Regions from separate parts of the Agarivorans albus genome, predicted to be linked through region 3. Evidence: predicted binding sites of a transcription regulator. Region 3 holds the regulator's gene; each other region holds the start of a gene.

Region 1 (4,569 bases), 1.5 Mb from region 3:
GCGTCTAATGGATAGATAAGCACCAACCATGAAATAGCAACATGCTAGTAGCACCCCGAGTAGGGCAAACAGCATAACGGCTCGTTTTTGTTCTGCACTGGCTTTACGCTTACCTAACTCTTCGCCAAAGTAGCTAAGCGAAGCAGCGGTAAAATCTTCGATTTGATTTAAGCTGTCATTAGCAAGCTGAAAAACAGTATTGGTATTGGTTTTAACTTGTTGGTCTTTGAGAATTTCATCGCGAATCAAATTAACGATTCGTTTTATGCTTTCGGTAGTTTGCTGGGCTTGTTTACCCAGTTTAGTTTCAAACTGTTTATCGTAAGATACCAGTTGCGCCAAGGCTTTATCCATATCGTTAAGCACTTCGATGGCATTATCGGTTCTAAACTGAAGATCAGCATTACCTTCAGCGTCGAGAATACCAAAGTCAGCAATGTCGCCTCCTTTATCTCTTAGCCTAGCAATGTTGCTTTGTAATATAGGTAAACGGGCAGTAGCTATGTCTATTAGGTAATAACTGCTGACTTCCGGATCTCTAGTTAATCCACTATTCGCGGCTACGCTATAGGTGATGGCTCTAATTTGTCTAAGAAAGGCTTCATGCTCAATGAGCAGCTTACCTAAAGAGCTTTTACTTTCTGCTAGGGCCTGCCAGCTCTGTTGGGCTTGCTCCATCGACGTTTTATTATCGCCAGAAAGTTGTGAGCTTAGTTGTTGCAGGGTGCTGTTTAAATCTTGCTGAATAGCGCTGAGTTCATCTTTGTCGTAATCTGCACCCATCGTTCTTAGCGTGTTTAGATGCTGGTGCCTCACTACCGAGTTGGAGATACCGGGCAGTTGGTTAACAATCTCATATCCTGCTAACTCATTCTCGGTAAATGATATTTCTTTATTCATGGTGAGGATTATTGACCCAAAACCATAAACGATTGGCATTAAAAACAAGCAAGTCCACATTATGAACTTGTATTTAAAACCTACTCTGTCACTTAAATAAACGGCAGGGGAAAAAATACTACTCATGCATAACTCCTTTTTGCTGAGTGCCAATCAAGAACGCTTAATTCATCACGCTAATGTAATTAGTTATTCGAGTATAAATATAAAAAATCAAATAGGTATAGCTAAAAGCAATAAGTGATTTACTTAAGGCTAGCTAGTTTCACTTGTTAACTTAAGTTGTTGATGAATATAAGCCTTTGAAGCATCGCGGTAGATTGCTCGTTGCTTATCTTTATATTGTAGCCACAATATTGTTTTCTTCTCACACAGCGTAACACGCCCTTGTTTTATTAAATTTTGGTGCAAAAATCACATGTTTGCACCGTTATGGTGCCTTTGGGTGGCTATTACTGGGGCTTCATTTAGTGATTTATACCTAGATAGAGGGATGCGTTAGCGTTGGCATATCCATTGCTACCTAATACTTGCGACATGAGAGATGTATGGCTCTGCCTCATCAAGAGCCGCTTAAAATTTGCAATAGACATCTAGGGTTCCGGCTGCAACGCAGTGTCTGGACCGAGAGTTGTCAACCTCATAGAGGTTACACGGAGGGATAAAAGCCCGGGAGATGACAATAAATACGTCTCTCATGTTTTTATTTTAAAGTGCATAACCACATTGAGGTGACCATGATAAATCTAATTAAATCTCCACTCCGTACCCTGGCAGTAGCAGCCACCATCGTTAGCGCAAGTGCGCTTAGTGTTGTATCTGCCCAAGCCGCCGATAAACCTACTTATAAACTCGCTTGGACTATCTATGTTGGTTGGATGCCGTGGGACTATGGTGCAGCCTCAGGCATTGTTGATAAGTGGGCCGACAAATACGATATCAATATCGAAGTAGTGCAGGTGAACGACTACATCGAGTCAATTAACCAATACACCGCCGGTGGCTTTGATGCCACAGTAATGACCAACATGGACGCACTAACTATTCCTGCAGCCAGTGGCGTGGATTCAACAGCGCTAATTGTTGGCGACTTCTCAAATGGTAACGATGGTGTAGTACTTAAAGGTGATAAAAGCCTTGCTGACATAAAAGGCGAAAAAGTTAACTTAGTAGAGTTAAGTGTTTCGCATTATTTGTTAGCTCGCGCCTTAGAGTCAGTAGACTTAAAAGAGCGTGATATCAAAGTTGAAAACACCTCCGACGCCGATTTAGTAGCTGCATTCACTACCAAAGATGTAACAGCTGTTACCACTTGGAACCCGCTACTAAGCGAAATTGTGGCAATGCCAGATACCAACATGGTGTTCGATTCATCTAAGATCCCTGGTGAAATCATCGACTTGCTAGTAGTGAACACCGATACGCTTAAGCAAGATCCTAAGCTAGGTAAAGCTCTAACCGGCGCATGGTACGAGATTATGGCCACTATGTCGGGTGATGATGAAGCAGCAATGAAAGCTCGTGCATTTATGGCTGAAGCATCAGGTACCGATTTAGCCGGTTATGATGCGCAATTAGCCTCTACTAAAATGTTCTACCAGCCTCAAGAAGCTGTTGATTTTACCAATAGCGCAACCCTAAAAAGCACCATGGCTAAAGTAGCCGAGTTTTCGCACCATCACGGTTTGTTAGGTGAAGGCGCACCAGATGCTAGCTTTATCGGTATCGAAACTCCATCAGGTGTTTATGGCGATTCAAGTAACGTAAAACTTCGCTTTACAGCCGAGTACATGGATATGGCTGCCGAAGGCAAACTATAAGGCTCTGCCTATGACTCGCATAATTAATAAAAAACCTAGCCGCTTCGTGCGGCTGATGTTGGGCCTACTACCGTTTTTGCTGCTAATTGCTTTATACATGGCCGCATCACAGGCGCGTTTAGCAGACAATCCAAACGATAAGTTATTGCCTGCTATGTCGAGCTTTGTGGAAGCAATTAACCGCATGGCGTTTGAGCCTAGCAAACGCAGCGGTGAGTACTTAATGCTGGCAGATACGCTTGCTAGCTTAACTCGCTTGGCACTTGGGGTGGGGATCAGCGCCTTAGTGGCCTTAATGGTGGGTGTTGCTAATGGCATGGTGCCATTCGTACGTGCACCTTTATCGCCATTGGTTACTGCCATCTCGCTCATTCCACCCATGGCAATTTTGCCTATTCTGTTCATTGTGTTTGGCTTGGGAGAGTTATCTAAAGTGATGCTGATCATCATTGGGATCTGCCCAATTATGATTAGAGACCTGCAGCTGCGCACCGATGCGTTACCTAATGAGCAGATCTTAAAAGCGCAAACCTTAGGTGCTTCAAGTTGGCAAACCATTATTGCAGTAGTTATTCCGCAAATTCTGCCAAAGCTAATCGAAGCGGTTCGTTTAACCTTGGGCAGTGCTTGGCTATTTTTGATTGCTGCTGAGGCAATTGCTGCCACAGAGGGCTTGGGTTATCGCATTTTCCTTATTCGCCGTTATCTAGCGATGGACGTAATTTTACCTTACGTGCTGTGGATTAGTGTGTTGGCCTTTGTAATGGATTGGCTGCTGCGCAAGTTGTCGGTGCATGCTTTTTCTTGGTATCACAAAACACAAGGAGACGCATAATGAGCACTCCAATCATTCAAGCCATAGACGTTTGGAAAGAGTACGGCGACAACGTAGTGCTAGAGCGCTTAAACCTAAGTGTTGAAGAAGGCGAGTTTGTTAGCATTGTAGGCGCCTCTGGCTGCGGTAAATCTACTTTTCTCAACTTGCTATTGGGAAATGAAACTGCCAGCCGTGGCAAGCTTTTGTTAAATGGCGAACCTTTACCTAATGAACCAGGGCCAGAGCGTGGCATTGTGTTTCAAAAGTACTCCGTGTTTCCCCACTTAACGGCAGTGCAAAACGTTATGCTAAGTGATGTATTTGCTAAAGCGCCAGTGCTTGCGAGTCTATTTGGTAAAGCAAAACAACAGGCATACAGCCAAGCAATGGCAATGTTAGATAAAGTAGGTTTAACAGAAGCCGCGCATAAATACCCAACAGAGATGTCTGGGGGGATGCAGCAACGCTTGGCAATTGCTCAAGCCTTGATGAAAAAGCCAAAGATATTGTTACTAGACGAACCTTTTGGCGCGCTTGACCCCGGCATTCGTAAAGACATGCACAAGCTAGTTCATCAGTTGTGGCAAGAGCACAAACTTACCATTTTTATGATTACCCACGATCTCTCCGAAGGTTTTAGCTTAGGCAATCGCCTATGGGTGTTTGACAAGCATCGTCATGATGCACAGCACCCCGAGCGCTTTGGCGCGCAAGTCACCTTCGATATTCCTATTAGCAAAGACAGCGATGCTGCTCGCTTTAGTGAAGAGATGAAGCCGATTATTGATAAGTCGGTGGCTTAATAAGGACAATCTATGAACTCTACTATTTCCCAAGAACCTATTTACCAAGAAGTGATAAACGGTGCCGCGCATTGGTCGGTAACTGTACCTGCAGGTAAAACCTTGCGTTTTACCAATCCAGAAGGGGCTTCTAATGTGAGCCTGTTGTTTTATAACCCAAAGGATTTGTTAGAGCGCTATAACGCGCCCGATACCCTTAAATGTCAGCACACCTTTAAACTAACTAAAG
Region 2 (4,569 bases), 2.0 Mb from region 3:
CTTAATCAGTTCTAAAGCGCTGGCGAGGCCTACGATGCCTCCACCAATAATGCTGTAATCATAGTTCACTGAACCATTCCTTTTACTACTGATATCCATATGACTTTAAGCTTCATTCTGGCAAAGAAAAATCTCAGCTTAGACTAAAGATAAAAATCTGCTACTGAATAAAGCCTGCGTCAGTGATAAGGTCAAACTTACCAAAGGGCTAATGAGGCGCTAAATGGATTTCACAATTTATCATGGATTGTTGTTACTCACAGTAGGATTATTTGCCGGAGTTATCAATACCTTGGCGGGAGGGGGATCGAATCTAACACTTCCTGCGTTAATGGTAATGGGGATGCCAGCAGAGGTTGCAAATGCAACCAATAGGGTGGGTATTTTTTTGCAGTGTTTAACTGGGGTATTGGGCTTCAAAAAACACGGTAAATTGGATACTGATGATGTCGCCCCTATTTTATGGCCAACCTTAGTGGGTGGTTTGGTTGGCGCAGTAGCGGCCTCTTATGCTCCTTCATGGATCATTAAATATTTGTTGCTTGGCGCCATGCTGGCGATGGCTGCACTAATGCTAATTAAACCTAGTGTTGTAGCCCCCGAGGCCGGAACTGAAGCGCGTAAAATGAAAGATACTCCCTCGGCTAAATGGAGCTTGGCCGTCGCCGGTTTTTACGGCGGTTTTGTACAAGCTGGGGTCGGGTTTATTTTGGTTGCCGCGTTGGCAGGGAGTTTGCGCTACGATTTAGTCAGGGCTAACGCGCTGAAATTAGTATGTACCATTGCTTTTACTAGTGTGGCCTTGGTGGTCTTTATCGCCCGTGACCAAGTGTTATGGCTACCGGGGTTGGTATTGGCCATTGGTTACATTATTGGCGCACATTACGCGGTTAAATTTGCCATAAAAGCTGCCGCTAATACGCTTAAATGGTTTTTGTTTGTGATGACCTTAGTAGGCTGCATAGCCGCATTGTGGTTTTAGATCTTATAGCGGCAAATTAATAGGAAGGTAGTATGCAAAAAGTGTTAATTATCATTGCTATGCTAGCATTGAGTGCTTGCAGTTCTAAGCCTGAAGGTATTGAGCCTGTTCAGAATTTCAATCTAGATAAGTACTTAGGTACTTGGTACGAAATCGCTCGCTTGGATCATTCATTTGAGCGCGGCATGAGTCACGTTACTGCAACTTATACCCTGCGTGATGACGGCAAGGTATCTGTTCTGAATAAAGGCTTTTCCGAGCAAGACCACCAATGGTTTGAAGCAGAAGGTGTGGCGCAGTTTGTTAGTGAGCCTGATGTTGCACACTTGAAAGTGTCATTCTTTAGGCCATTTTACGGCGCTTATGTGGTGTTTGCTTTAGATGAAAAAGACTATCAATATGCTCTAGTGGCAGGGCCAAACCGAGATTATTTGTGGTTGTTAGCCAGAAGCCCCGAGCTATCACACGCCATTCGTACCGATTTAGTACATCAAGCTAAAGAGCTTGGATTTGATACTAGCGAACTGATTTTTGTAGAACACCACGGTGATGTGATAGCGTCAAAAGAGTGAAGAGATTTACAACAGGAGCAACTATGTGGACTGAAGGTAAAGTAATTCAACGTATAGATTGGAACGATGAACTGTTTTCCTTACGCATTAAAGCAGAGATAGATCCTTTTGTTGCAGGGCAGTTTATCAAGTTGTCTGAAATGCGAGATGACAAGCGTATTGCCCGTGCTTACTCGCTGGTTAACCCTCCCAACACAGACTATTTAGAAATACTGGCTATTAAGGTGGAAGATGGGCTGCTGTCACCCAATCTACACTTATTGCAAGTTGGCGATAGCATTGAAGTTTCAACTGCGGCAGCAGGGTTTATGGTACTAGACGAAGTCCCTCTCGCTAAGCACCTTTGGTTAATTGGTACGGGCACCGGAATAGGCCCATTTTTCTCAATGTTAGAAACTCCAGAGCCTTGGGAGCGATTCGAGAAAATTGTGCTGGTTTACGGTGTACGAAAAGCTAAGGACATTGCTTATCAAGAGCTGATTGATAAGTACTTAAATGAGCAAGCGGATAAATTTGTCTTTCAAGCCATGGTAACCAGAGAAGATTGCGTCGGCGCACTCAGGGCCAGGATCCCAGCTGCACTGGAAGCGGATCAACTAGAGGATGCAGTAGGGCTTAGTCTTAATGCGCAAGACTCTCAGGTGATCATGTGTGGTAATCCGCAAATGATCACTGATGCTCAAAGCATACTTGAGAATAAAGGCTTAAAGAAAAACCTTCGACGAAAGCCAGGACAAGTGACGGTAGAACGCTATTGGTAGTGTGTTTTTTTGAGCGTAAATGTTACTCTTTCGTATAGAAGTTTTGTCACTTATTTGATGTATTGATTAGCAATAAGCGTAAAATCTCAGCAATTGTTGTCGGTATTTTTTACAATATGACAATAATAATTTAAATCTATTATTTAAGTTGCTGTATATAAAGAGTTATTTATCTTGGCTTAATTTTTGCTTTAATCTGCTTAGTGATATTAAAGATATACATACTGCTATTTTGGGGGCACTGTGTTTAAACAAATTTTATTAGTAGCAAGTTGCGCGGTTTCGTTGTCTGCTTTCTCTGCCGAGCAAGTTTGGGATTTTGATGACGGCACATTAAACGGTGGCAACCGTAACGGTTATGGCAATACGCTTGACCTAGATGGCCTTAGTGTTCAAGGCTGGTCTGATACTGCGCGTCCTGCGGATTCAACCTTAAGAACAACTAAACTTACGTACAGCAGTAACTGGGGTCTAATGTCGTACAACCGCGATAATGAAAGCGGTACTCCTCAGCACTCAATTGATAGCTATGGCAATGACTTTGACATGGTGCTTCTAAGCTTTGATGAAGCAGTTAACCTAGCTGGCTTTACCTTAGGTTGGGCTAGCGAAGACTATGGCACTAACAGTCAATCAAGCCATGCTGATGTATCAGTATTAGCATATTCTGGCAATGATGCTCCTGCTTTGTACAACAATACCTGGGCTGATTTAGCCGGATTGGGTTGGACCACTGAAGCAGAAGTAAGCAACGCTGACGAATTCGCGTACCAAGCTATTGATTCTAGTGCTGCTTCAAAATATTGGTTGATTGGTGCTTATAATCCAATTTTCGGGAGTTTAGGGTGGTCTAGTGGTAATGATGGCTTTAAGTTGGCGGGTGTATCAACTAACAGCCCTCAAGTACCTGTAACCAGCGTACCAGAGCCAGGCACTGTACTACTGTTTGCTGCTGGCTTATTTGGCATCGCATTACGTAGCAGAAAGCGCCAAGCTTAAACCAATACTTCCTTTTCCTGTTTAATTAAAAATACGAAATACTCTGTATTTCGTATTTTTTTGTCTTTTTTTTACTATCTGTTCATTAGATACTGTTTAAGGCTTAATTGACTAGCCCTTGAAGCAACAAGGAATTAGCTTTGATAATGAACAAATTTTTAGTAGCTCTGTGTTTACTGTGTATAACAAATCTTAGCTTTGCTGATCAGCAGGCTAACGAGTACGAACTCGCTGTTAAAGCCTTTCATAGTGGAGAAGAAAATGAAGCCTTCATCCATTTAAAAAATGCACTAAAAGCTAATCCTGAACACCTTTCCTCAAAGCTAATGCTCGCCAAAGTATACTTTAACGCAAATAACTTAGGTTCTGCTGAGAAACAGTTAGAAGAGGCCTTAGTCTTAGGAGCCGACATTAATTTGGTATTACCACTGCTTGGCAATATCCTACTGTTGCAGGGGAAAACTAACGAACTGCTTGCGTTTGAAGAGCGAATTAATGAGTTCTCTAAGCCGAGTTTGTTTGAGTGGAAGTTATTGCGTGGTCGAATTTACTTAAAGAATGCTCAACCAGAATTAGCGCGCAATGAATTTGAGCAAGCTACTAAGCTTATGCCGAATAAGACAAGTGCGATGAATACCTTAGCAACTTTATATTTAAGACAAAAAGAATACGTACTTGCAGAGCAATGGATAGAGCGTTCATTACAAATAGCCAAAAATAATGAGAGAACATGGTTGTTGAAAGGCGATTTAGCTGCGGGTCAGAACAACTTACCTCTTGCCTTGGAGCATTATCAAACCGCTTATCGACTTGATCCTCAAGACCCAAAGATTTTGCGAAGCTTAGTGATGACTCACCTTAAGCTTAACCAGATTGAGCAAGCTAAAGGCTATTTAAAGATAATCCAAGAACAAACACCCAATGATCCTACAGCGATATTGATCGGCGCTACTTTGTTTGCCGGTGAAGACAATACCGAAATGGCCGAGCGAGCCTTAGCAGATTTATCTCAAAAGGTCTCTGCTGCAGAAACTGAGGAGCTAACAGACGCAAACACTTTGCTATTTATTCAGGGCGCGTCGGAATTTATTTTAGAAAACGATGAAAAAGCCCAGCAGTACTTAAGTCAGTACTTACGTCAAAAGCCCAGTGATCTCGGGGCTACCCGAATGCTGTCTAAGCTTTACCTTCGTAATAACGAGTCCTACAAGCTGCAGTTACTTTTGCAAGATAACTTCGATTACATTATTCGCGA
Region 3 (4,569 bases):
TAGTCGGCATCGTTAGGCACACCATTTTTAAATCCAAAGGATTCGAACACCAAAATTAGCTGTTGTTGTTGGTCACCAGTAACGCGCGAGCGAATTAAGCCGCTTAGCTCGTGTACCGATAAACGGGAAGTGTCGATACGCAAATCGGCATTTCTAGAAATGGGGGCTAATAGCTCGGTTTCTGATTCAATCGCTTCTGCTAAAGATAAATTGCTTTGGCTAAGCGGGTGTACCCTGCGTGTTTCGCTGTAACGGCGGATCAGCGCTTCATCCTTCGCATCTAAAAAAATGCTTAACAGATTAATGTCTGGTCCAGCGTCTCGTATTAGCTGTCCTACCGGTGATAGCTCATCGGGAAGATTTCGAATATCAATGCTAATTGCTACTTTAGAATAGGTTTTTTTTAAGTTGTCGATAAGTGATTGCCAAAGCACAACCGGCAAATTGTCGACGCAATAGTAGCCGAGATCTTCCAATACTCTTAAGGCGACGGTTTTACCTGAACCCGAGCGCCCACTAACGATGATCAGTTCCATGATAATCCCTAAGGCTGATTAGAGTATTAGGCTACCATGATGTCGTACAATTCGTCATCACTTTGTGCACAACGAAGTTGTTTACATATTTGCTTATCGTTAAGTTTTTCAGCTACTTGAGCTAGAGTATTAAGATGTTGCTTACATTGATCTTCGGGTACTAGTAATGCAAATACCAAGTCTACCGGCTTGTTATCTATAGCATCGAAGGAAATAGGGGGATCGCAACGCAAGAAAACCGCTGTGGCTTGATGCTGGTTGTCGATACGGCCATGAGGAATAGCAATACCTTGGCCAATACCTGTGCTGCCCATTTTTTCTCGATTTAACAAGCTTTCAAAAATGCATTGGGTAGTGGTATCAAGCTGCTTGGCAGCCAGTTCGCTTACTATTTCTAGGGCGCGTTTTTTTGAAGAGCATTGAACTGCACTTTGGGTGCAGTCCAAGCTAAGTACTTTATTTAGTTGCATGGGGGTGGCTAACGTTTGTTAAGTTTTTCTTTATGTTTGATGACTTGGCGATCAAGTTTATCAATCAGGCTGTCGATGGCGGCATACATGTCAGAATGCTCAGAGGTTGCAAATACTTCGCCGCCGTTTAAATGTAATGTGGCTTCAGCAATTTGGTTCAGTTTTTCTACGTTGAGGATGACGTGAACGTTATTGATCTGATCGAATCGTCGGGTGAGTTTGGCAAACTTGGTGTGGACATATTCTTTCAAAGATTCAGTTATTTCTACGTGGTGTCCAGTAAGGTTAATTTGCATAGATATCTTCCCCTTTTAGTGGCCTTAGATAAGGCTCTTACGTTGGTTAGAAGGTGGAATTGCTAAAGACTCACGATATTTAGCAATCGTACGTCTTGCCACCTTGATCCCCTGATCTGCCAAAATATCAGCAATTTTGCTGTCGCTGAGTGGTTTACTGGTATTTTCGGCAGCTACCAGTTTCTTGATTAATGCACGAATAGCGGTTGATGAGCACTCACCTCCACCATCGGTAGCCACATGGCTAGAAAAGAAATACTTAAGCTCGAAGATGCCGCGAGGTGTATGCATGAATTTTTGGGTGGTTACCCGGGAAATGGTGGATTCGTGCATTTCTACAGCTTCTGCCACATCGTTCAGTACCATTGGCTTCATGGCTTCTTCGCCATATTCAAAAAACGCCTGTTGATGATGAACAATGCAGTTGGATACTTTTAATAGGGTTTCATTTCGGCTCTCGATACTTTTAATAAACCACTTGGCTTCTTGTAAGTGGCTACGAATAAACTGGGTATCGTTAGCGTTGGTAGAGGTTTTACTTAAAGATGCATAGTGGGAGTTAACACGCAACTTAGGCATTGCATCTGGGTTGAGCTCTACAACCCAGCGGCCTTGGCGTTTTACAACCGATACATCCGGGATAACATACTGGGCTTGGTTAGGCTCTACCGCGTTACCTGGTCGAGGTTCAAGCGTATGAATCAAACGCATGACTTCGCGTAACTGGTCTTCTTTAAGTTTGGTTTTGCGGGCTAATAGACGAAAATCGCGATTAGCTAATACATCAATGTGATTTGAAACTACATCTTTGGCTTCATTTAGCCAAGGGGTGTCTTCGGCAAAACGGCTTAATTGGATTAGTAAACACTCTTGCAGCGAGCGCGCTGCTATACCAACTGGATCGAAATGTTGGATGCGTTTAAGTACTGCTTCTACTTCATCTAGCTCTACATCTAAGTCATTGTTATCGCTTGAACGTAAGCCTTCTAGTAGCTGCTCACAGTCTTGGGTGAGGTAGCCCGATTCATCTACTGCATCAATAATGGCTAAAGCAATAGCTTGGTCTACTTCACTAAATGGAGTGAGTTGCATTTGCCACAATAAGTGGTCTTGTAAAGAGTCGACAGTTTCGCCCTGAAACAACATATCGTTGTCATCGCTCACGGCGCTGCCAGATGAGCTGGCTGGGGCAGAACTGGCGCTGTAGATATCGTCCCAAGTAGAGTCAACAGGGAGGTCGTCAGAAACAGTTTCTTGATTAATGGCATCGCCTGCTTCAATTTGACTGTTGTCTATGTCCGCAGTGGATTCGGCCTCGGTAGACTTCTCATTGGCAGATTTAGCGTCGGTTGCGTCACTATCACTGGCGTGAGACTCATCCGCCTCAAGCAGAGGGTTACTTTCCAGAGCCTCTTGAATCTCTTGCTGTAAATCCAGTGTTGAAAGCTGGAGTAAGCGAATGGCCTGTTGTAACTGGGGGGTCATGGTTAACTGCTGACCAAGACGCAACTGCAAAGATGCTTTCATTAACTACCGCTGTTCCTTCTTCTTATTGTCTTTTTTTAAACTTGCACTTTAACTATAGCTTGAATTGTTCTCCGAGATAAACTCGTTTCACATGTTCGTTTTCGAGAATTTCTTCTGGCTTTCCTGAGGCTATCAATTCGCCTTGGCTAACGATATAGGCATGCTCACAAACATCGAGAGTTTCTCGAACATTGTGGTCGGTAATTAGTACACCTAGACCGCGATCACGTAGGTGTTCAATGATCTTTTTAATATCGATAACAGAAATAGGATCTACCCCTGCGAAGGGTTCGTCAAGCAAAATAAACTTAGGTGCGGCGGCTAGCGCTCGGGCAATCTCAACCCTTCGACGCTCACCACCCGATAAGCTCATGCCTAGATTTTTGCGAATATGGCCAATGTGAAACTCTTCAAGAAGGTCGTCTAATGCACCAATTTGTTGCTCTTTATCGAGGTCTTTTCGGGTCTCTAATACGGCGAGTATGTTCTTCTCCACAGATAAGCGGCGAAAGATGGACGCTTCTTGCGGAAGGTAGCCAATGCCTTTGCGTGCGCGGGTATGCATCGCTGTACTAGAAATATCGTCATCATCGATGAGGATTCGGCCTTGGTCACGAGGCACCAAGCCCACCACCATGTAAAAAGTGGTTGTTTTGCCAGCGCCGTTTGGACCTAACAAGCCAACAATTTTACCGGTTTCTACATTTAGACTAACGTTTTTAACTACCTTACGGCCCTTGTAGGCTTTAGCTAGGTTTTCAGCAATTAGCGTACTCATTATTGCTGGTCTTCCTTGGGCGTTAGTTCGTCAAGCTGCTGAGGCAGGAAAATAGTAGTTACACGGCTATTTTCGTCGCCTTGTGCCACCATTTCTTGTTTGTTGATGCTGTATTTGATCATTTTACCTTTTACCAAGCTCTCTTCTTGTTTGAGTTGAGCATTGGTGGTGAGTGTTAGCGTTTGGGTTTTTAGGTCGTAACGCACTTCGTTCGCTTCAGCTTCAATTGGCTTGCCACTATCAAGTAATTGATAAAACGTTGCGGGTTCGCCTTTAGCGATCATTACTTCGCTGCCTTTTTCTTCGCTACCAATAACACTGAGTTCTTCGGCGTGCATTTTAATCGAGCCTTGAGTCACCACAACATTATTGTAAAAGGTGACTCGGTTTTCTTTGATATTGACCTGCTGGCGGTCAGCATCAACAATAATTTGTTTGTTGAAGTCGTCTTCTAGTGCTTGTGAACCCCAAGAAAGCATAAACAAGCTAGCCGCAAGTGCTAACTTACTCTTGTGGGTTGTGGTAAACCGCTTCGATATCATCTAATAAAGTCACTATTTCGTTGGCTAAATCACCGTCCATGCCAACGCCATACAGTTCGTATGAAGGGCCATAAACGGTAACAGGTTGATCGCTGCTCATGGTTTCTGTTTGCAGGTCGATCTCCAATTTTTCGGTTATTAAGTCGCGAACATACTCGCCACGGCTTAAATTTTTAATTACTACATTGTCATTTAAAATGACGTTTTGCTGCTGCTGTACTGTAGCGTGATCGGCCACAATTTGCCATACAGGTTGGCTTGGATCTGGGTACACTAAGATCTTTGGTTGAGCAAAAGTTGTGTGCTTAAGTTGTTCAAAAAACTCCATTTCCTCAGCATAGATCCGATAGCGCGGGCTACCATCTTCGCCAAAACTCACGCTGTAGAGCTTTTCGGCAACAAAGTTTGGTTTGCTGGCTT

What was found. Region 3 encodes sigma-54, which starts transcription at its own class of promoters, with help from an activator protein. Its sites were predicted from a motif close to GTTGGCACGNNNNTNGNNT; they were not measured.
Region 1: a site for sigma-54 is predicted at 1,404-1,422, ahead of K5620_RS09795 (putative urea ABC transporter substrate-binding protein). Genes of this name have one in related genera too.
Region 2: a site for sigma-54 is predicted at 2,489-2,507, ahead of xdp1 (exosortase-dependent surface protein XDP1). Genes of this name have one in related genera too.

The regions. Positions count from the first base shown of each region.
Region 1 covers NZ_AP023032.1:2,125,558-2,130,126, forward strand. The annotation lists gene K5620_RS09790 (methyl-accepting chemotaxis protein) at 1-1,026, opposite strand, end outside; guanidine-I (ykkC/yxkD leader) riboswitch at 1,483-1,578, shown strand; gene K5620_RS09795 (putative urea ABC transporter substrate-binding protein) at 1,638-2,720, shown strand; gene K5620_RS09800 (ABC transporter permease) at 2,731-3,555, shown strand; gene K5620_RS09805 (ABC transporter ATP-binding protein) at 3,555-4,340, shown strand; gene K5620_RS09810 (urea amidolyase associated protein UAAP1) at 4,353-4,569, shown strand, end outside.
Region 2 covers NZ_AP023032.1:3,406,412-3,410,980, reverse strand. The annotation lists gene lhgO (L-2-hydroxyglutarate oxidase) at 1-69, opposite strand, end outside; gene K5620_RS15435 (sulfite exporter TauE/SafE family protein) at 224-982, shown strand; gene K5620_RS15430 (lipocalin family protein) at 1,015-1,554, shown strand; gene K5620_RS15425 (ferredoxin--NADP reductase) at 1,578-2,315, shown strand; gene xdp1 (exosortase-dependent surface protein XDP1) at 2,559-3,314, shown strand; gene K5620_RS15415 (tetratricopeptide repeat protein) at 3,461-4,569, shown strand, end outside.
Region 3 covers NZ_AP023032.1:648,109-652,677, forward strand. The annotation lists gene rapZ (RNase adapter RapZ) at 1-536, opposite strand, end outside; gene ptsN (PTS IIA-like nitrogen regulatory protein PtsN) at 563-1,006, opposite strand; gene hpf (ribosome hibernation promoting factor) at 1,015-1,302, opposite strand; gene K5620_RS03120 (RNA polymerase factor sigma-54) at 1,327-2,829, opposite strand; gene lptB (LPS export ABC transporter ATP-binding protein) at 2,882-3,607, opposite strand; gene lptA (lipopolysaccharide transport periplasmic protein LptA) at 3,607-4,086, opposite strand; gene lptC (LPS export ABC transporter periplasmic protein LptC) at 4,112-4,569, opposite strand, start outside.